Regions from separate parts of the Streptomyces sp. NPDC056373 genome, predicted to be linked through region 2. Evidence: riboswitches for the same ligand, from Rfam matches in the RefSeq annotation. Region 2 holds a riboswitch; each other region holds the start of a gene.
The links. A riboswitch is a leader RNA that binds a small molecule or an ion and turns the genes downstream of it on or off. The one in region 2 is predicted to bind cobalamin.
Positions count from the first base shown of each region.

Region 1: another riboswitch for cobalamin. It lies ahead of ACFCXS_RS11780 (cobalamin biosynthesis protein); the one in region 2 lies ahead of ACFCXS_RS21015 (energy-coupling factor ABC transporter permease).
Region 3: another riboswitch for cobalamin. It lies ahead of ACFCXS_RS20115 (ABC transporter substrate-binding protein); the one in region 2 lies ahead of ACFCXS_RS21015 (energy-coupling factor ABC transporter permease).
Region 4: another riboswitch for cobalamin. It lies ahead of metE (5-methyltetrahydropteroyltriglutamate--homocysteine S-methyltransferase); the one in region 2 lies ahead of ACFCXS_RS21015 (energy-coupling factor ABC transporter permease).

Region 1 covers NZ_JBHJPX010000005.1:64,138-68,964, reverse strand. The annotation lists gene ACFCXS_RS11785 (cobyric acid synthase) at 1-856, opposite strand, end outside; gene ACFCXS_RS11780 (cobalamin biosynthesis protein) at 858-1,829, opposite strand; cobalamin riboswitch at 1,929-2,087, opposite strand; gene ACFCXS_RS11775 (hypothetical protein) at 2,207-2,428, opposite strand; gene ACFCXS_RS11770 (anion permease) at 2,461-3,741, opposite strand; gene ACFCXS_RS11765 (class II aldolase/adducin family protein) at 4,027-4,779, shown strand.
Region 2 covers NZ_JBHJPX010000009.1:268,350-273,176, forward strand. The annotation lists gene ACFCXS_RS20995 (maleylpyruvate isomerase N-terminal domain-containing protein) at 1-32, opposite strand, end outside; gene ACFCXS_RS21000 (energy-coupling factor ABC transporter ATP-binding protein) at 169-1,023, opposite strand; gene cbiQ (cobalt ECF transporter T component CbiQ) at 1,020-1,769, opposite strand; gene ACFCXS_RS21010 (energy-coupling factor ABC transporter substrate-binding protein) at 1,776-2,144, opposite strand; gene ACFCXS_RS21015 (energy-coupling factor ABC transporter permease) at 2,141-2,845, opposite strand; cobalamin riboswitch at 2,875-3,060, opposite strand; gene ACFCXS_RS21020 (serine/threonine-protein kinase) at 3,189-4,643, opposite strand.
Region 3 covers NZ_JBHJPX010000009.1:73,898-78,724, reverse strand. The annotation lists gene ACFCXS_RS20120 (FecCD family ABC transporter permease) at 1-491, opposite strand, end outside; gene ACFCXS_RS20115 (ABC transporter substrate-binding protein) at 488-1,504, opposite strand; cobalamin riboswitch at 1,573-1,763, opposite strand; gene ACFCXS_RS20110 (CoA-binding protein) at 1,845-2,273, shown strand; gene ACFCXS_RS20105 (APC family permease) at 2,427-4,031, shown strand; gene ACFCXS_RS20100 (4-hydroxybenzoate 3-monooxygenase) at 4,054-4,827, shown strand, end outside.
Region 4 covers NZ_JBHJPX010000019.1:42,353-47,179, reverse strand. The annotation lists gene ACFCXS_RS33160 (enolase C-terminal domain-like protein) at 1-1,073, opposite strand, end outside; partial or broken gene ACFCXS_RS33155 (hypothetical protein) at 1,648-1,860, opposite strand; cobalamin riboswitch at 2,050-2,284, shown strand; gene metE (5-methyltetrahydropteroyltriglutamate--homocysteine S-methyltransferase) at 2,437-4,755, shown strand.

The DNA.
Region 1 (4,827 bases), on a different contig from region 2:
CGCCCGGTTCGGCGGCCAGCGCGTCCACGTCCGTGAAGTTGGACATCAGTGGCACGGCGCAGACCGCGACGCGCAGCACGTCCTCTCCGACGGGCGGGGCGACGACGGACTCCCGCACGGTCCCGCGCAGGGAGACTCTGAGCCCGTCCTCCTCGTCGATCCCGAGCCCGTGCCGGAACGGCAGCACGCCGTACGTCTTCCGCCCCGTGAGCCCGTGCAGCATGTCCAGGCCCGGCTCCAGAAGGGAGACGTCACCGCGGAACTTGTTGACGAGGAACCCGGCGACACAGGCCTGGTCCTCGGGCGACAGCAGTGCCACCGTCCCGAAGAACGAGGCGAACACACCGCCCCGGTCGATGTCGCCGACGACGAGCACGGGCAGCCCGGCGTTCCGGGCGATCCCCATGTTCACGATGTCCGTCCGCCGCAGATTGATCTCGGCGGGAGAACCGGCCCCCTCACAGATCACCGCGTCATACGTGCCCCGCAACTGCTCCAGGCAGTCCAGCACCGTCCCCAGCAGCCGCTGTTGCCGGCCGCCGTGGTAGCCGCGCGCACTCATCTCCCCGACCGGCTTGCCCAGCAGCACGACCTGACTGCTCTGCTCGCCACCGGGCTTGAGCAGCACCGGGTTCATCAGCGCGGTCGGCTCGACCCGGCAGGCCTGCGCCTGCATGGCCTGAGCCCGCCCGATCTCGGCCCCCTCCGTGGTCACGAAGGAGTTCAGGGACATGTTCTGCGCCTTGAAGGGCGCGACCTTGACGCCCTGCCGCACCAGCCACCGGCAGATCCCGGCGGTCACGACGCTCTTGCCGGCGTCGGAGGTGGTTCCGGCGACGAGAAGCCCACCGCTCATGTCAATTCCCCCTCTTCAGCGACCGCGCACCCTTGAGCGACTGCGCACTCTTGAGCAACCGCGCTCCGGCGCACACCCCGAGCGCGAGCCAGGTGACGCGCTTCGACAGCCGCACGGCCCGTTCGACGTCGTGCGTGCCGACGGCCCGCCCCTGCGTGTTCAGCACGGGCCGATGCTCCACCCGCCCGCCGTACGAGAGCGTCCCGCCCAGCCGCACCCCGAGCGCCCCCGCGAACGAGGCCTCCACGGGCCCGGCGTTGGGACTCGGATGCTTCGCCGCGTCGGCCCGCCATGCCCGCACGGCCCCCCGCGGGTCCGGACCGGCCAGGGTGGCGAGCACGGCGGTCAGCCGCGCTCCCGGCCACCCGGCGAGGTCGTCCAGCCGCGCGGAAGCCCACCCGTACCGGCGGTACCGGGCCGACTTGTGCCCGACCATGGCGTCCAGGGTGTTGACGGCCCGGAACCCGAGCAGCCCCGGCACTCCGCCGACGGCCCCCCACACCAGCGCTCCCACGACGGCGTCGGAGGTGTTCTCGGCGACCGACTCGACCACGGCCCGGGCCATGCCGTCGGCGTCCAGGGCCTGCGGGTCCCGCCCGCACAGATGCGGCAGCCGGGCCCGGGCCGCCTCGACGTCCCCGGCCTCCAGGGCACGCCCGATGGTCCGTGCCTCCCGGGCCAGCGACGTGCCCCCGACGACGGCCCAGGTGGCGGCTGCGGTCAGCGCGACGGAGGCGACGGCGGACGGCCGCACGGCACGCGCGGCGACGGACCCGAGGGCGACGGCCCCGCCGGCACACACGGCGGTGTGCAGCGCGCCCCACCCGCGGTGGTCCCGCCACAACACCCGTTCCACGGCACTCGCGGCCCGCCCGAACGCGGCGACCGGATGCCCCCGGCGAGGATCACCGAGCAGCAGGTCACCGATCAGACCGGCGGCGGCGCCGTACGCGAAGACGCGACCGGCACCCATGGGCTCAGCCGGCCAGGAGGGCGGGCAGGGGTGGGGTGTTGAACCTCGATCGGCAGCCGCGCATGGCGATATGTGTCCTCACTCAGGGTGTCCACGCCCTGGTTCGACGAGACCGGCGGTGAGAGTTCCTGGCTCCCGGGGATTGCTACCCCGGTGACAGTGGCGGGACCGCGCCGGACTCGCACCGGCTTCCTCTCCTGCCGCCGTACTGGCCCCGGCAGTCCACCATGGCCGGGAACCGCCGTCAACTTGCCGTTGACCTGCGGGGGGAGAGTGTGGAGAACCCCACACCGCCCCTGCCTCCACACGACGACCGGGCGGCACAGGAGCGAAGTCCCGTGCCGCCCGGCGGACACGACGTGCGGTCGGTCGGGCCCTCAGGCCACGATCAGATAGATCCCGTACCCCACGGCCGCCGCACACGCCGCGAAGCACGCGTACGCGCCGGTGACCGCGAGTCCCGCGGACCCGCCCTGCGCCACTGCCCGTTCGCGGCGCGACAGGCCGGTGATGCCGAGGGTGAACAGGCCGACGAGGGCCACGGTGACCACGAGGCTGACGCCGAAGACGGAGCCGAGGGCCGCCCAGTCGATCTTCATATCGGAGACTCTTCCTTGTAACCGGTGGCCGGTCAGACCGTGGTGGGCGTGGTCGGCGTGCGCTCGGCGGTGGCCTGCGACGGGAACGAGGGGACCGGGTCCTCCGAGGCCGAGGCCGAGGCCGTGGCCGTGGCCGTGCCGGCCGCCGGGGGCGGCGTGACCGCTGCGATCGCCGTGGTCACCACACCGGCCGGCTCCGCGTCCGCGGTGTCCTCGGTGTCGTTGACGTTGGTGTGGTCGACGACCTCACGCCGCGACAGCTTCCAGATCGCCGCGCTGGAGGCAATGAGGAAGACGGCCACCACCGCGGTGCCCCAGCTGCCGAAGCCGGTGACGTACTCGGCGAGAGCACCCACCAGGGCCGCCGCCGGGAGCGTCAGACCCCAGGCGACGAACATCCGCGTCGCGGTGGACCAGCGGACCACGCCGCCCTTGCGGCCGAGCCCGGCACCCATCACCGAACCGGACACGGAGTGCGTCGTGGAGAGGGAGAAACCGATGTGCGAGGAGGCCAGGATGACGGTTGCCGCGGAGGTCTGGGCGGCGAAGCCCTGCTGCGGCTGGAGTTCGGTCAGTCCCTTGCCCATGGTGCGGATGATGCGCCAGCCGCCCAGGTAGGTGCCGAGCGCGATGGCGAGACCCGCCGAGAGGATGACCCACATGGGCGGGTCCGAGTCGGGCGCGACGGCCCCGCCGGCGACCAGGGCGAGGGTGATGACACCCATCGTCTTCTGCGCGTCGTTGGTGCCGTGGGCCAGCGAGACCAGGCCCGCGGAGGCGATCTGGCCGACCCGGTAGCCCTTCTTGGACGCGTTGCCGTCGGTCTTGCTGCCGAGGGAGTACGTCAGCCGTGTGGCGAGCATCGCCGCGATGCCCGCGACCAGCGGGGCGGCGATCGCCGGGATCAGCACCTTGGTGACCAGCACGTCCCCGTGCACCGCGCCGACGCCCGCCGAGGCGATCGTGGCGCCGATCAGACCGCCCATGAGGGCGTGGGAGGAGCTGGAGGGCAGACCGACCAGCCAGGTCAGCAGGTTCCAGAGGATCGCGCCGACCAGGGCGGCGAAGATGACCTCGGGACGGATGCCGGCCTCGTCGACGAGGCCTTTGGAGATCGTGTTGGCGACTTCGACGGACAGGAAGGCGCCGACCAGGTTGAGGACCGCGGACATGGCCACCGCAACCTTGGGCCGCATGGCGCCCGTGGAAATGGTCGTGGCCATCGCGTTCGCGGTGTCGTGGAAACCGTTCGTGAAATCGAACGCGAGTGCGGTTACCACCACAATCGCGAGGATCAGCGAGAAGCTTTCCATTTACCCAGGCAATCGTTCGAGGTTGTTGGCTCGATGAACGTAGGGAACCTGGGTGAACGGAAGATGAACTGGGAGGGGCGCAGGGGTGACCGCAACGGGCGGTCGGGATTCCGCCCCGGGGCGGCGTCCCGGGGCCCCGGGGACCGGCCGCCGCAGGCGAACCGATTGACCCGATCGAGCGGCCTCTCGAAGAGGTTCCGGTCACCCGGCCGGGTGACGCCTCCGTTGTGTACGAAGCCCCCGCCTTCCGCGGCGCCGCGAAGCGCCGCCTGGCAGGATCGCGGCATGGCTGAGCAGCGGGGCGACGAGCGGCGCACGGCGGACGTGCGGGGGAACGCGGCGGACGTGCAGGGGGGCGCGGCGCGTGCGGGGGAGCCGCGCCGTCGGGCCGCGCGCCCCGAGGAGTCCCGTGCCTGGGACGACCTCGTCACCACGGCCCGCCGGACGGTCGCGGACGGACTCGTCGTCGGCACGTCCGGCAACGTCTCGGTGCGCGTCGGGGACACCGTCCTGGTCACGCCGTCCGGCGTCCCCTACGACCGGCTGACGCCGGAGGACGTGACCGGCGTCGACCTCGACGGCCGGCAGGTCCTCGGCACCCTCGTCCCGACCAGCGAGCTGCCCATGCACCTCGCCGTCTACCGCACGACCGGTGCGCTGGCAGTCGTCCACACCCACGCCGTGCACGCCACGGCCGTCTCGACGCTCGTGACCGAGCTGCCGCTGATCCACTACATGGCCGCCGCGCTCGGCGGCCCCGTCCGCGTCGCCCCCTACGCCACCTACGGCAGCGACGAGTTGGCCGAGAACATGCTCCGGGCCCTCACCGACCGCTCCGGCTGCCTGCTCCGGAACCACGGCACCCTCACCCACGGCACCACCCTCGCCCAGGCCTACGACCGCACCGCCCAGCTGGAGTGGATGTGCCGCCTGTGGCTCACCGCCTCCTCGGTGCCCGGCCTGACCCCGAGCCTGCTGTCCCGGGAGCAGCTGACGGAGGTGGAGGAGCGCCTGCGCGGCTACGGCCAGCGCGGCTGAGCCTTCCGCACGACCGCCGCGGACCCACGACCCGGCCCGGCCCCACCG
Region 2 (4,827 bases):
AACGCCGCCCAGGTGCGGGAGAAGAGATCCACCCCGGCAACGTAGTGCCGTGCGGCGACGCCGGACAAGCTCGTTTCGGCCGGTCGCCTCCGCCGGCAGGGCGCGGACGCGAGCGAGTGTCCGCGCCCCGGTGCCTGCTACCCCTGGCGCCCCGGGACGGCGGGACTCTCACGCGCCGGACGCCCCCAGCCGTCCTCCCACGAGCACGGCGAGCTCGTCCGGTGTGCGCGGGCCCGGCGCCGTTTGCGTCAGCAGCCCCTGGGAGCGCAGAAGTTCCGTCACCGCGGCACCCCACGGCAGACGCAGCCCCGCCTCCCGGAGGAGATCCGTGCGGGCCAGCGCCGTGGCCGCGGGCCCGGTGCGGACACCGGACGGCGTGAGGAGCGCGGCGTCGTCTGCCCAGCGCAGGGCGAGATCGACGTCATGGGTGGCCATCACCACCGTGGTGCCGGCTGCCCGGAGCCCGTCGAGAGCGGTGAGGAGCCGCTCCTGGCCGTCGGGGTCGAGCCCGGCCGTCGGCTCGTCCAGGACGAGGACACGCGGCCGCATGGCGACCGCGCCCGCGATGGCCGTGCGTTTGCGCTGGCCGTAGGAGAGCAGATGGGTCGGCCGGTCGGCCAGGGCGGTGATGTCCAGGGCTGCCAGCGCCTCCGCCACCCGCGCCCGGACCTGCGTGTCGTCCAGGCCGAGGTTCAGCGGGCCGAAGGACACGTCCTGCTCGACGGACGCCGCGAACAACTGGTCGTCCGGGTCCTGCACCACCAGCTGCACGGTGGTCCGCAGCCGGGTCAGCCCCTTGCGGTCGTACGCCACCGGCCGGCCCTCTACCGTGAGCCGCCCCTCGTGCGGCTTCAGCCCGCCGGAGAGCAGCCGCATCAGTGTGGTCTTGCCGCTGCCGTTGCGGCCGAGCAGCGCCAGCGCGCGGCCCTCGCGGATCTCGAAGTCGAGGCCGCTGAGCACGACCGGGCCGTCCTCGTAGGCGAAGGACGCGCCCCGCAGGGCGACGAGGGCGGGCTCGCTCATGTCAGCGGCCTTTCCAGTACGAGGGTGAGGGCGGCCAGCGCGGCGAGGAGCGCGCAACTGGCCGCCGTGAAACGGGCGGAGATCCGGGCCTCGGGCACCAGGACGCGCAGGGTGCCGTCGTAGCCGCGCCCGGCGAGTCCGGCCTGGAGGCGGGTCGCCCGGTCGAAGGCCCGGACGAACGCGGTGGCGCCGAGCCCGGCCAGGGACCGCCACTCCGCGGCCCTGCCGGTGTGCCCGAGCCGGGCCGCCTGGGCCTCCCGGACGCGCCGCACGGAGTCCAGCAGCAGGAAGCTCATCCGGTACGTCACGAGCGCGACGTCTACGACCGCCGCGGGAACCCCGGCCCGGACCAGCCGGGGCAGCAGGTCGGACATGGGCGTCGTGAAGGCGAACAGCAGCACCCCGAGGGAGGCCGCCGAGGTCCGCAGCAGCAACTCCCCGGCCCGCACCGGCCCGTCGGCGGCGAGCGAGACGAACCCCCCTGGCCCGCCCACCTGGACGAGCAGCGTGAACGCGCCGGTCACACAGAAGCCCAGCGGCACCCGGTACGCCCGCCACAACCGCCGCCCGGGCACACCGGCCGGACCCAGCAGCACGACCAGGGCCGTCAGGAGGACCAGGGCCGCGCCCGGCCAGGGCGGCAGGGAGATCGCGAGCACGGTGAGGCCGAGCCCGAGCACGGCCTTGTCCACGGGATGGCGGCGGCGCCAGCGACTGCTGTGCGCCGCCGCGTCGATCGGCAGCACCCGGGCTCAGTCCCGTTCCGCGGCGGACTTCCCGGCGGCGCCGGGAAGCGCGCTGCCGGACTCCCGCTCCAGCGCCCGCTGCTCGCCCTGCCTGCGGCCCCGGCGCAGACCGAAGTAGTAGGCGAGGACACCGGCGCCGAGAGCCGCCTGGAGAGCGAACAGGGCCGACTCGATCTCACCGGACGGCGGTTCGTACAGCGGCGAGAACCACGGCTCGTAGTCCGGCTTCAGCTCCGTGATCGCCGTCTCGGCCTCGGCGTCGGCGCCCGTGAACGGCTCCTTCTTGTGGTCACCCAGACCGAGCGCCAACGGCAGCACGGCGAGCGCGGCCACGAGGAGCAGCAGCACGAGGTTGATCTTCGTGTTCCGCTTCATCGGGCCGCCACCTCGGTCTCCGTCCCGGTCGCCTGCTTCTTGGCGAGGAGCACGCCCAGACGGGTCAGTTCGCCCTTGCTGGACTGCACCAGCAGCCGCATCACGAGCACGGTCAGCAGTCCCTCGCTCACCGCGAGCGGAATCTGCGTGACGGCGAAGATGGAACCGAACTTGCCCAGCGCGCCCAGGAATCCGCTGCCCGGGTCGGGGAACGCGAGCGCCAGCTGCACGCTGGTGACGCAGTAGGTGGACAGGTCGGCGACGAACGCGCCGCAGAACACCGCCACCATCAGCGGCGCGCCGCAGCGCCGCAGCAGTGTGTAGACGGCGTATCCGGCCCAGGGACCGACGATCGCCATGGAGAAGACGTTGGCGCCGAGCGTGGTCAGGCCGCCGTGCGCCAGCAGCAGCGCCTGGAACAGCAGGGTGATGGTGCCCAGCACCGCCATGATGGGCGGCCGGAACAGGACGGCTCCCAGGCCCGTGCCGGTGGGGTGCGAGCAACTGCCCGTGACGGACGGGAGCTTGAGGGCGGACAGGACGAACGTGAAGGCGCCGGACGCACCGAGGAGCAGGGTGCTCTCGGGGTGCTCGCGCACTTCACGGGTGAGCGACCGGACTCCGTGGACGACGAACGGCGCCGACGCGACGCCCCAGGCGACCGCGTGCGCCGGAGGAAGGAAACCCTCGGCTATGTGCATGGCTCAGCAGACCCTCTCCAGCACCTCGTGGATGGTTGACGCGCCTTGGCCGGTCTCCTGGCTGACGGGTACCACCGCCCGGTCTCCGCCTTCCCGGGTCGCAAGGACCCAGTGGCTGCCCATGAGGGCCGGAGCCGGACTTCCCGATTCACAGTGGCGAGGGCCGCACCGGCATCACACCGGATTTCCCGTTCACCAAGGCCTGGTGACAATAAGGCCGGGGTAAGGGCGATGACAAGCCACCCAAGGGGCGCGCGAGGGGGCGCCCGTTCGCACACCGGCGCATCCCCCGGCCGGTCCACGCGCTGCGCGCAAGGCCCCGCCGCGCGACGTCCGGACCTTGTCAGTCGTCGCCCGCGTCGTCCCCGCCGTCGTCGCTCTCCCCGTCCTGCCCGGCCTGGCGCGGCTTCTGCGGCTTCGGCTGCTCGGGGCCGCCGTGGACCGCTTCCTGCGTCGGAGTCGCGACGTCCGGCGCGGACGCGGGAGGGGTCGGGGAAGGGGGCGGCGTGGACGGAGTGACATCGGCCACGGTGCCGGTCGCGGGCGTGTCGGCAGGCCCCGGGCCGGCCGCCGGGTCGGCCTGTGAGCCGGCGGAGCCGGAGGAGCCGGACGTGGCGGGGTCGGTGGACGGCGTGGCGGCCGGGCTGCTCGCACTCGGGGACGCGTCGGGTTCCGTCCCCTCCGCGGTCGTGCCGGGTGAGAACCAGCGCATGCCGATGAGCATCGCGGCGACGAACAGTGCCGCGGCGGCGGCCGTCGCGGCCAGCTTCGACCGGTTGCCCCGGCCCCCGCGACCGCGCGAGCGGCCCGAACGCCCCGCCTGGGCCGCCCGGGCAGCGGTGCGATGACCCTTGGTGGCGGGCAGCGCGTACGTGGTCGGGCTGCCGGTCTCGGCGGTCGCGTACGGTCCCGGCCCGGCGGGCATCGCTGCGGACGCGGTGTTCGCCCGCAGTGGCGGGGAGACCTCCGGCAGCGGCTCGGGCAGGCCCCGCCAGGCGCCCTGGGCGAACCACTCGGCGGCCTGCTGTGCGGTGGGGCGGTCCTCGGGCTGCTTGGCCAGCAGACCCAGGAGGTAGTTCTCGAACGCCGGTGGAAGTCCGGCGACACCGAGCTCGCGCGGCGGCACGGGAACCGAGTCGAGGTGCTGGTGGAGCAGGGCGACGGCGGTGTCGGCCTCGAACGGGGGACGTCCGCTGAGGAGCTGGTAGAGCACGCAGCCCAGGGAGTACATGTCGGACGCGGGCCCCGCGGGTTTGCCCAGCGCCCGCTCGGGCGCGAGGTAGAGGCCGGTGCCGATGATCTGGCCGGTGGCGGTGAGCGCGGCGCCGGGGTCGTCGAGGAACCGCGCGATGCCGAAGTCGCCGATCTTCAGCGTGCCGCCCGCGTCCAGCAGCAGGTTGGCGGGCTTGACGTCCCGGTGCACGATGCCCTGCGCGTGCGCGGCGGCGAGCCCCGCGGACGCCTGCGCCGCGAGCACGGCCACCCGCTCGGCGGGCAGCGAGCCGGAGCCGGTCAGCACCCCGGCGAGACTGTCGCCCTCGACCAGCTCCATCACCAGGTACAGCCGGTTGTCGTACTCGCCGAAGTCCAGCACACCGACCACGTTGGGGTGGTTGAGACGTCCGGCGGTCTGAGCCTCCAGACGGAACCGGGAGGCCGCCGTGGCGTCGGTGTCCTGGGGGAGCAGCAGCTTGAGGGCCACCGCCCTGGCGAGCGTCTCGTCGTACGCGCGCCAGACCTCTCCCATTCCACCGCGCCCGATCTCCACATCCAGCCGGTAGCGGCCCGCTAGCAGCACTCGTCCTCGTCTCACGCATAGGGGGAAGGTCGTCGCCGCAGGCCGAACTCCCCGCTCGTGCACGGGGATTGGTCGGGGGTGCCGCAGCCGACCCAGGATACTGGCGCGGCATGACCGCCGATCTCCGCCGCGGGTGTCCTCGGAGCGTCCTGGCGCGCAAATCCCGGAGCGAGGGTGTCGCCCG
Region 3 (4,827 bases), 190 kb from region 2:
CGGTCGGTGGTGCCGCCGAGGGTGTGGCTGAGCAGGAGTACCAGCGCGAAGGACAGCAGGGCGCCGAGGAACGCGCCCGCGGACACCGGAAGGGCGCCGCCGCCCACGCCGAGCACGACGACGAGGACCGCTCCGGTGGAGGCACCCGAGGACACCCCGAGGACGAACGGGTCGGCGAGCGGGTTGCGCAGCAGCGACTGCATCACCGCCCCGCACACGGCCAGTCCGGCCCCGCACACGGCGGCGAGCAGCGTGCGAGGCAGTCGCAGCTGCCAGACGATCCCGTCCCGGATCGTCGTGAGCCCCGAGTCGCCGAGGCCGAGATGGGCGGCCACGACGGACCACACGTCCGCGACGCCGATGTCGGCGGGGCCGATGGTGATGGCCACGGCGAGGGAGGTCACGAGCGCGACGGCCCCCGCCAGACCCAGCGCGAGCCCGGCCCGGCGCCCGGGCCCGGCGGCCGGCAGCTCCTGCTCGCGGGCGGTCACTTCACCAGCCCGAACCGGCGCAGCCCGGCGGCGACCTGCTCCACGCCCTCGACGGTCCGGATCGTCGGGTTCATGGCCTGCCCGCTGAGCAGCACGTACCGCTTGTGCCGGACCGCGTCCATGTTCCTGGTGACCGGGTTGGACTCCAGGAAGGCGATCTTCTTCGCGGCGGACTCGGCGGTCTGGGACTCGCGGGTCAGGTCGCCGATGACGAGGACGTCGGGGTCGCGGTCGGCGACCGTCTCCCAGTTGACCTGTGGCCACTCCTCGTGCGTGTCGTCGAAGACGTTCTTCGCGCCGAGGGCCCGGGTGATGATGCCGGGTGCTCCGCAACAGCCCGCCATGTAGGGCGAATCGGAGTTCGCGAACCAGTAGAGGAGGGTGACGCCGGAGGCGTCGATGCCCTGCGTGGCCGTCTTCATGCGCTTGTGGAGGGAGGCCACGAGGGCGTCGCCGCGTTTGCGCACACCGAACACGGTTGCCAGGTCGTGGACTTCGCCGTAGACGGTGTCGATGCCGAGGGCCTTGTCGCGGGTGCCGTCGCCGCCGCCCGAGTTGTCCTTGCCCGCGCAGTCGGACGGGGAGACGTAGGTGGGGACCCCGAGCTTCTCGAACTGCTCGCGGGTCGCGACGCCGCCCTTTCCGAGGGTGGAGACGAAGGACGCGGCGACGAAGTCGGGCTCGGTGTCCAGGACGCGTTCGAAGGACGGGTTGTCGTCGGCGATGCGCGGCACCGTCGCGTTCGCCTTCTCCAGTCCCTTCATCACGGGGTCGGTCCAGGTGGCCGTGCCCGCCATGCGGTCGGCGAGCCCCAGGGAGAGCAGGATCTCGGTGGTGCCCTGGTTGAGGGACACGGCGTGCCGCGGCGGGGCGGCCACGCGGACCTCGTGCCCGCAGTCGGTGAGCGTGACGGCGGCTTTCGCGTCGGTGGACGTGCTCCCGCCGCAGCCGGTCAGGAGCAGGGAACCGGCGGCGAGCAGGACGGCGGCACGGGCGGGGCGGGCGAGGGGCACGGGAACCAGTCCTCAGTCGTCGAGGGCTCGGTCGCGGAGCCCGGTCGTACGGTGCTCCCCCGCCGCGCGCGGCCGCGGGGGCCGCCAGCAGGTCTTCGGACTCGGGTTCACCCGGGTCGGAGCGCCTTCCCGGACGTCCGTGAAGGAGTCCAGTGGCCGAGGCCCCGCCCGTCCCCCTCACCGCTGCGCGTCAGTTCCGGATTCGCACCGGATTCCCTGACCCACGTACATGGGTTCGACTGGCCCCGGCAAGCTATCACGGGGCCCTCCGGGGAATCACCGCGCACCCGGCGCCGTTGAACGGAGAGCAGCTCGTCCACGACTTCCGAGGAGGCCGCCGGTGTACGGCGACGAGGCAACGGTCCGCAGGATTCTCACCGAGCTCGGCGACACCTGGGCCGTGGTGGGCCTGTCGTCGAACCAGCGGCGCGCGGCGTACGGCGTCGCCGCCGTGCTCCAGCGTTTCGGCAAGCGCGTCGTGCCGGTGCACCCGAAGGCGGAGACGGTGCACGGGGAGAAGGGGTACGCGAGCCTGGCGGACATCCCCTTCGACGTGGACGTGGTGGACGTGTTCGTGAACAGCGACCTCGCCGGGGCCGTCGCGGACCAGGCGGTCGCCAAGGGCGCGAAGGGCGTCTGGTTCCAGCTCGGCGTGATCGACGGGGCGGCGTACGACCGGACCCGGGCGGCGGGCCTGGAGATGGTGATGGACCGCTGTCCGGCAATCGAGATCCCACGGCTGCCTCATCACCGCGTACAGGAATCCTGAAGCGTTTTCCAGGAAATGCCCGCAGCCGGTCAAGGCTTCCCGCGCCCGGTCAAGGCTGCACAACTCGTCTTCTGCCGCCGGGCGGTCGATTCCTAATCTGAGGCCTCTTGCTCGCCGAACTCTCCGAGTTCTCTATGAGAGGCCCCTGCATTCATGGAAAGAGACGGCCTGCGCCGGGATGTCGGGCTGATCGGGCTCATGTGGGCCTCGGTCGGCTCCATCATCGGCTCGGGCTGGTTGTACGGCGCCGAGAAGGCCGTCGTGGCGGCCGGCCCCGCGGCGATCCTGTCCTGGCTCATCGGTGCGGTGGCGATCGTGCTGCTGGCCCTGGTGCACGCGGAACTGGGCGGCATGTTCCCGGTCGCCGGCGGCACCGCCCGTTATCCGCACTACGCGTTCGGCGGACTGGCCGGCATGTCCTTCGGCTGGTTCGCCTGGCTCCAGGCCGCCACGGTGGCACCGATCGAGGTCGAGGCCATGATCGGCTACGCCGGGCACTGGCACTGGGCCCAGGGCTTCCAGCACGCGAAGGACGGGACGCTCACGACGAGCGGCTTCGTCGTCGCGGTCGTCCTGATGGCCGTGTTCGTCGTCGTCAACTTCCTCGGGGTGCGGATCCTGGCGCACACCAACAGCGCCGCCACCTGGTGGAAGGTGGCCGTGCCGCTGGCCGCGATCTTCATCATCGCGGCGGGCAACTTCCACCCGGGCAACTTCACCGAGCACGGCTTCGCCCCGTTCGGCGCCCACGGTGTGCTGAGCGCCGTCAGTTCCAGCGGCATCATCTTCGCCCTGCTGGGCTTCGAGCAGGCGATCCAGCTGGCGGGCGAGAGCCGCGACCCGCAGCGGGACCTGCCGCGCGCGACGATCGGTTCGGTCGCCATCGGAGCGGCCATCTACGTCCTGCTCCAGGTCGTCTTCATCGCCGCCCTGCCACTGGGCTCCTTCGCACACGGGTGGACCAAGCTCGACTACCCCGGCATCAGCGGCCCGTGGGCGGGGCTCGCGACCCTGCTGGGCCTCGGCTGGCTGAGCGTGGTGCTGTACCTGGACGCGGTGGTCTCCCCGGGCGGCACCGGCCTGATCTACACGACGGCCACGTCCCGGGTCTCCTACGGACTGGCCCGCAACGGCTACGCGCCGAAGCTGTTCGTCCGCACCGACGGGCGCGGCGTGCCGTGGTTCGGGCTGATCGTGTCCTTCGTGACGGGCGTGGTCTGCTTCCTGCCGTTCCCGAGCTGGCAGCAGCTGGTCAGCTTCATCACCTCGGCGAGCGTGCTGATGTACGCGGGCGCGCCCCTGGCCTACGGCGTCTTCGCGGACCGGCTGCCGCACCGGGAACGCCCCTACCGCCTGCCCGGTGGGAAGGTCGTCTCACCCCTGTCGTTCGTGGTGGCCAACCTCATCATCTACTGGTCCACCTGGGACACCCTGTGGCGGCTCGGCGTGGCCATCGTCCTCGGCTACGTCCTGCTCGGCGGCTACGCCTGGTACGCCACGAGCAAGGGCCTGCCCGACGCTCCCCGGCTCGACTGGAAGGCCGCCCAGTGGCTGCCCGTCTACCTGCTGGGCATGGGCGTCATCTCCTGGCAGGGCGGCTTCGGCGGCCAGGGGCACCTCGCCCTGTGGTGGGACATCCTGGTCATCGCGGTGTTCTCGCTGGCGATCTACTACTGGGCCCGGGCGTCGGCCTCCCTGTCCGGGGAGATCGAGCGGAGCATCGAGGAGGTGGCCGTCACGGAGGTGCCGGTCCACTGAGACCGGCCTCCATAATGGGCGCATGCCCCACGCCTCTCCGCCCCTGAACTCCGGCGCCCCGCAACGCTTCCCAGTCGTTGTCGTGGGCGCCGGTCCGGCGGGTCTGACGGTCGGCAACATCCTGCGGGCCGCGTCCGTCGACTGTCTGGTGCTGGAGACGCAGACCCGCGAGTTCATCGAACAGCGGCCCCGCGCCGGGGTCATCGAGGAAAGGGCCGTACGAGGCCTGGAGAAGCGGGGCCTCGCCCGGAACCTCCTGGACCGCGCGGAACTGCACACCGCGTGCGAGTTCCGCTTCGACGGGGAGCGCTACCGGTTCCCTTACGGCGAGCTGACGAGCAGTCACCACTTCGTCTACCCCCAGCCGTTGCTGGTGACGGACCTGGTGCGGGAGTACGCCGACGCCCGCGGCGGTGAGATCCGCTTCGGCGTCCGGGACGTGGAGCTGCACGACATCGACAGCGACCGGCCGTCGGTGTCGTACGTCTGCTCCGAGACGGGTGAACGCCGGGTGGTGCACTGCGACTTCGTCGCCGGGTGCGACGGGGCACGCGGAGCGACCCGGGCCTCGCTGCCACCCGAGCGGGTCCGGATCGCGCGGCACGACTACGGCGTCGGCTGGCTCGCCCTGCTCGCGGAGGCGCCGCCGTCCGCCGGCTGTGTGCTGTTCGGCTGCCACCCGCGGGGGTTCGCGGGCCAGATGCCCCGCAGCCCGGAGGTGACCCGCTACTACCTCCAGTGCCCGCCGGGCGACGACCCCGACAACTGGCCCCACGAACGCGTCTGGTCGGAGCTC
Region 4 (4,827 bases), on a different contig from region 2:
GCGTGCGGACACACCGGGATCCCGAACTTGGCCGCGAGCAGGAGGATCGCCACGTTCTCGTTGACTCCCCCGACCCTGCAGGCGTCCACCTGCAGGAAGTCGAGCGCCTCCGCCTGGAGCAGCTGCTTGAACATCACCCGGTTGTGCACGTGTTCGCCGGTCGCCACCCGCACCGGCGCCACCTCCCGGCGGATCGCCGCGAGACCGAGAACGTCATCCGGGCTGGTCGGCTCCTCGATCCAGTACGGGTCGAACTCCGCCAGCCGCCCGATCCACCCGACCGCCTCGTCGACCCCCCAGCGCTGATTGGCGTCCAGCGCCATCCGCACGCCGGGGCCGATCGTCGCCCGCACGGTACGGCACCGCCGCTCATCGTCTTCGGGATCGACGCCGACCTTGAGTTTGATCTGCCCGAACCCGCTGTCCATGGCCTCCCGTGCCAACCCGGCGACCTTGCGGTCGGGGTAACCGAGCCAGCCGGGAGACGTGGCATACGCCGGATACCCCGCAGCGAGCAGCCGCGCCTGCCGCTCCTGCGTCCCGCCCCGCGCCCGCCGCAGAATCTCCAGCGCCTCATCGGGGGTCAGCGCGTCCTCGATATAGCGGAAGTCGATCAACTCGACCACCTGCTCGGGCGACAGCCCGGCCAGCACCTTCCACAGCGGCTTCCCCTCCCGCTTGGCGTACAGATCCCACACGGCGTTCACCACCGCCCCGATGGCCATGTGCACCACGCCCTTCTCCGGCCCCAGCCAGCGCAGCTGGCTGTCGCCGACGAGCGAGCGACTGAACCCTCCGAGGTCGGAGAGGACCTCTTGCAGCCGCAGCCCCACCACATGCGGGCGCAACGCGTCGATCGCCGCCACCTCGACCTCATTGCCCCGGCCGATGGTGAAGCAGAACCCGTGCCCCTCCAGCCCGTCCCCGGCATCGGTGCGGATGATCACATAGGACGCCGAATAATCCGGATCGGGATTCATGGCGTCCGACCCTTCGAGCCGGCGCGACGTGGGAAACCGGATGTCGTAGGCGTCCAGCGCCGTGATCCGCCCCCGCGTCGGGTGGGGCCTCATGGCAGGCGACTCATCGACGTCATCGGGAGGACTCCAGAGAATCAAGCCTGACGGCAAGCGGGGTACCCAAATGACTGTATATCGCACAAAAGCCCCGTCCGCGCTTCAGCAGGCTCGTGTCGCCGGGGGGCTTGCTGCCGGGCCGTAACGCAAAAGGCCAGGTCAGAAGGAATCTGACCTGGCCTCAGAGAGAGCCGCCTTCGGGATTCGAACCCGAGACCTACGCATTACGAGCCCGATAGGGATCGTGACGAGGTGTGCCACGCAATCGCATCAGATCCTGTTTTCGCAGATCAGAGCACCGATCGCGGTCCCGCTGCCGGTACGCCGTGTTACGCCGTCCACAGGCGTCCGCGCTCCCCTTGCGCTCCCCGCCCCCTGAGCGACGCGGTACGCGAAGACAAGTAGGCCCTCGACGCCACCATGCTGACACATTTTGTCGGGATCACACAGGCCGCCCGCAGCGATGAGCGCAACAGCATCTGCAGCAACAGCAGGCCGCAGGGACGTCGTCGGCCGTCGTCGTCGCGGCGGCGGCCTCTTCGGCTTCCGCGGTCTCCGCCACGTCGATGCGCAGCAGCTTGAGCAGATCGGCGGTGACGACCCGATAGGCGTTGCCCAGCCGGAGGACCGTGCACGGATAACGCCCATGTTTGGCGAGCTGGTATCCCGTGGTGCGGCTGAGGGACAGCGCACGGTTCGCCGTCTCCAGGTCCACTGCTGCAGGCAGCGCGAGCAGTTCCGCGCGTGTCAGTCCACGGGACGCGTCGTCGCGGTTGGTGGTCACGGAGGAGCTGTACCCCCGCGAGGTTGTCCGCGACCTGCTCCGGTCGGTCCTTGGGCCAGATCGGGTACGTCGCTGCCACGGGTGGCCGACGGTCACTTGGATCGTGGTGTCGTCCTTCGCGAGGTGGTGCGGTTCGTCTGTCAAGCCGGTGCCGCCGAAGCGGTACAGCCGTGTCGCCTCGGTGGCTATAGGCTGTGGCGCGCAGCTGGTTCGCCCTGTCCGCCAGGCAGGCGCGTCGCAAGAGGGAACCCGGTGGGAATCCGGGACTGCCCCGCAGCGGTGAGCGGGAACGACCGCCGTCATACGCACTGGGCCCGAGGTACAGGGCCTGGGAAGCGACGGCCAGTAGGTGTCTCGTACGGCGGTTTCGTACGACGGGACGTGCCCGTGAGTCCGAAGACCTGCCCGTTGCCCGCGTACGGACGACTCGTACGCGGATGTCCCGGTGACCTCGTGGGCGGGTCGGCGTGCATACCGAGCGGGCGGCCAACGAGCCGTTTCCGTCCGGTCCGTCACCCCTTCGCGCTCTCGTCCCGTCGCCGGGTCTCAGGGAATCATCTCGCGAAGGAGATCTCCGTGACATCGAAGTCCGCAGCCGCGGCAGCACGGGCCACCGTGTACGGCTACCCCCGCCAGGGACCGGGCCGGGAACTGAAGAAGGCCGTCGAGGGCTACTGGAAGGGCCGCGTCACCGCCGCCGCGCTCCAGGACACCGCGGCCGAGCTACCCCGTACGAACTGGCAGCAGCTCACCGACGTCGGCATCCACGAAGTGCCCACCGGTGACTTCTCGTACTACGACCACGTCCTCGACACCACCGTCATGGTCGGCGCGATCCCCCAGCGGCACCGGGCCGCCGTCGAAGCCGACGCCCTGGACGGCTACTTCGCCATGGCGCGCGGTACCCAGGACGTCGCGCCGCTGGAGATGACGAAGTGGTTCGACACCAACTACCACTATCTAGTGCCGGAGTTGGGGCCGGACACGGTCTTCACGGCCGATTCGGCCAAGCAGGTCGCCGAGTTGAAGGAGGCCCTCGCTCTCGGTCTGGCCGCCCGGCCCGTCCTGGTCGGTCCCGTCACCTACCTGCTGCTGGCCAAGCCCGCCCCCGGCGTGCCCGCGGACTTCGCGCCGCTCACCCTCCTCGACCGGCTGCTGCCGGTGTACGCCGAGGTCCTCGCCGACCTGCGGGCGGCGGGCGCCGAGTGGGTGCAGCTCGACGAGCCCGCCCTGGTCCAGGACTGCACCCCGGCCGAACTGAACGCCACCGCGCGCACATATCGCGACCTCGGCGCCCTCACCGAGCGGCCGAAGCTGCTGGTGGCCTCGTACTTCGACCGGCTCGGCGACGCCCTGCCCGTGCTGGCCAAGGCGCCGGTCGAGGGACTCGCCCTGGACTTCACCGAGTCGGCCGCCGCCAACCTCGACGCCCTCGCCGGGGTGGGCGGGCTGCCCGGCAAGCGCCTGATCGCGGGTGTGGTCAACGGCCGCAACATCTGGGTCAACGACCTGTCGGCCTCGCTCACCACGCTCGGCACGCTGCTGGGACTGGCCGACCGGGTGGACGTGGCCGCCTCCTGCTCCCTCCTGCACGTCCCTCTCGACGCGGCGGCGGAGCGGGACATCGAGCCTCAGATCCTGCGCTGGCTCGCCTTCGCCCGCCAGAAGACCGCCGAGATCGTCACCCTCGCCAAGGGACTCGCCCAGGGCACCGACACGATCGCCGCGGAACTCGCCGCCAACCGGGCAGACCTGGCCTCCCGGGCGGGTTCACCGATCACCCGCGATCCGGCCGTCCGGGCCCGCGCGGCGGCCGTCACCGCGTTCGACACGCGCCGCTCCTACCCGTACCGTCAGCGAGCCGCCGCCCAACGGGCCTATCTGAAGCTGCCGTTGCTGCCCACTACCACCATCGGCTCGTTCCCACAGACCGGCGAACTGCGCACCGCCCGCGCCGATCTGCGCGCCAGCCGGATCGACACAGCGGCCTACGAGGAGCGCGTCAGGGCAGAGATCAGCGAGGTGATCGCCTTCCAGGAGAAGACCGGCCTCGACGTCCTGGTGCACGGTGAGCCCGAACGCAACGACATGGTCCAGTACTTCGCCGAACAGCTCACCGGCTACCTCGCCACCCAGCACGGCTGGGTGCAGTCCTACGGCACCCGCTACGTCCGCCCGCCGATCCTGGCCGGCGACATCTCCCGCCCCGAACCGATGACGGTGCGCTGGACGATGTACGCCCAGTCCCTCACCTCCCGCCCGGTCAAGGGCATGCTCACCGGACCGGTCACCATGCTCGCCTGGTCCTTCGTCCGCGACGACCAGCCCCTCGCCGACACCGCCCGCCAGGTCGCCCTCGCCCTGCGCGACGAGGTCAACGACCTGGAGACGGCAGGAACTTCGGTCATCCAGGTCGACGAGCCCGCCCTGCGCGAAACCCTCCCCCTGCGCGCCGAAAACCGTACCGCGTATCTGGACTGGGCCACCGAGGCGTTCCGCCTCACCACCTCCGACGTACGGCCGGACACCCAGATCCACACCCACATGTGCTACGCCGAGTTCGGCGACATCGTCCAGGCCATCGACGACCTCGACGCCGACGTGATCAGCCTGGAGGCCGCCCGCTCCCACATGCAGGTCGCCCGCGAACTCGCCGCACACGGCTACCCGCGTGAGGCCGGGCCCGGCGTGTACGACATCCACTCCCCCCGCGTACCGAGCGCGGCCGAGGCAGCCGCCCTCCTACGGAAGGGACTTGAGGCGATCCCTCCGGAGCGGCTCTGGGTGAATCCCGACTGCGGCCTGAAGACCCGGGGCTGGCCCGAGACCCGCGCCTCGCTGGAGAACCTCGTGACCGCGGCCCGCACCGTCCGCGAGGAAATCTCCGAATCCTGAGGCTGACGCCCGCCTGCCGGGGAGGGAATCCGTTCCCTCCCCCTTGGCAATGCCCGCTGATCCGGCCTCGCG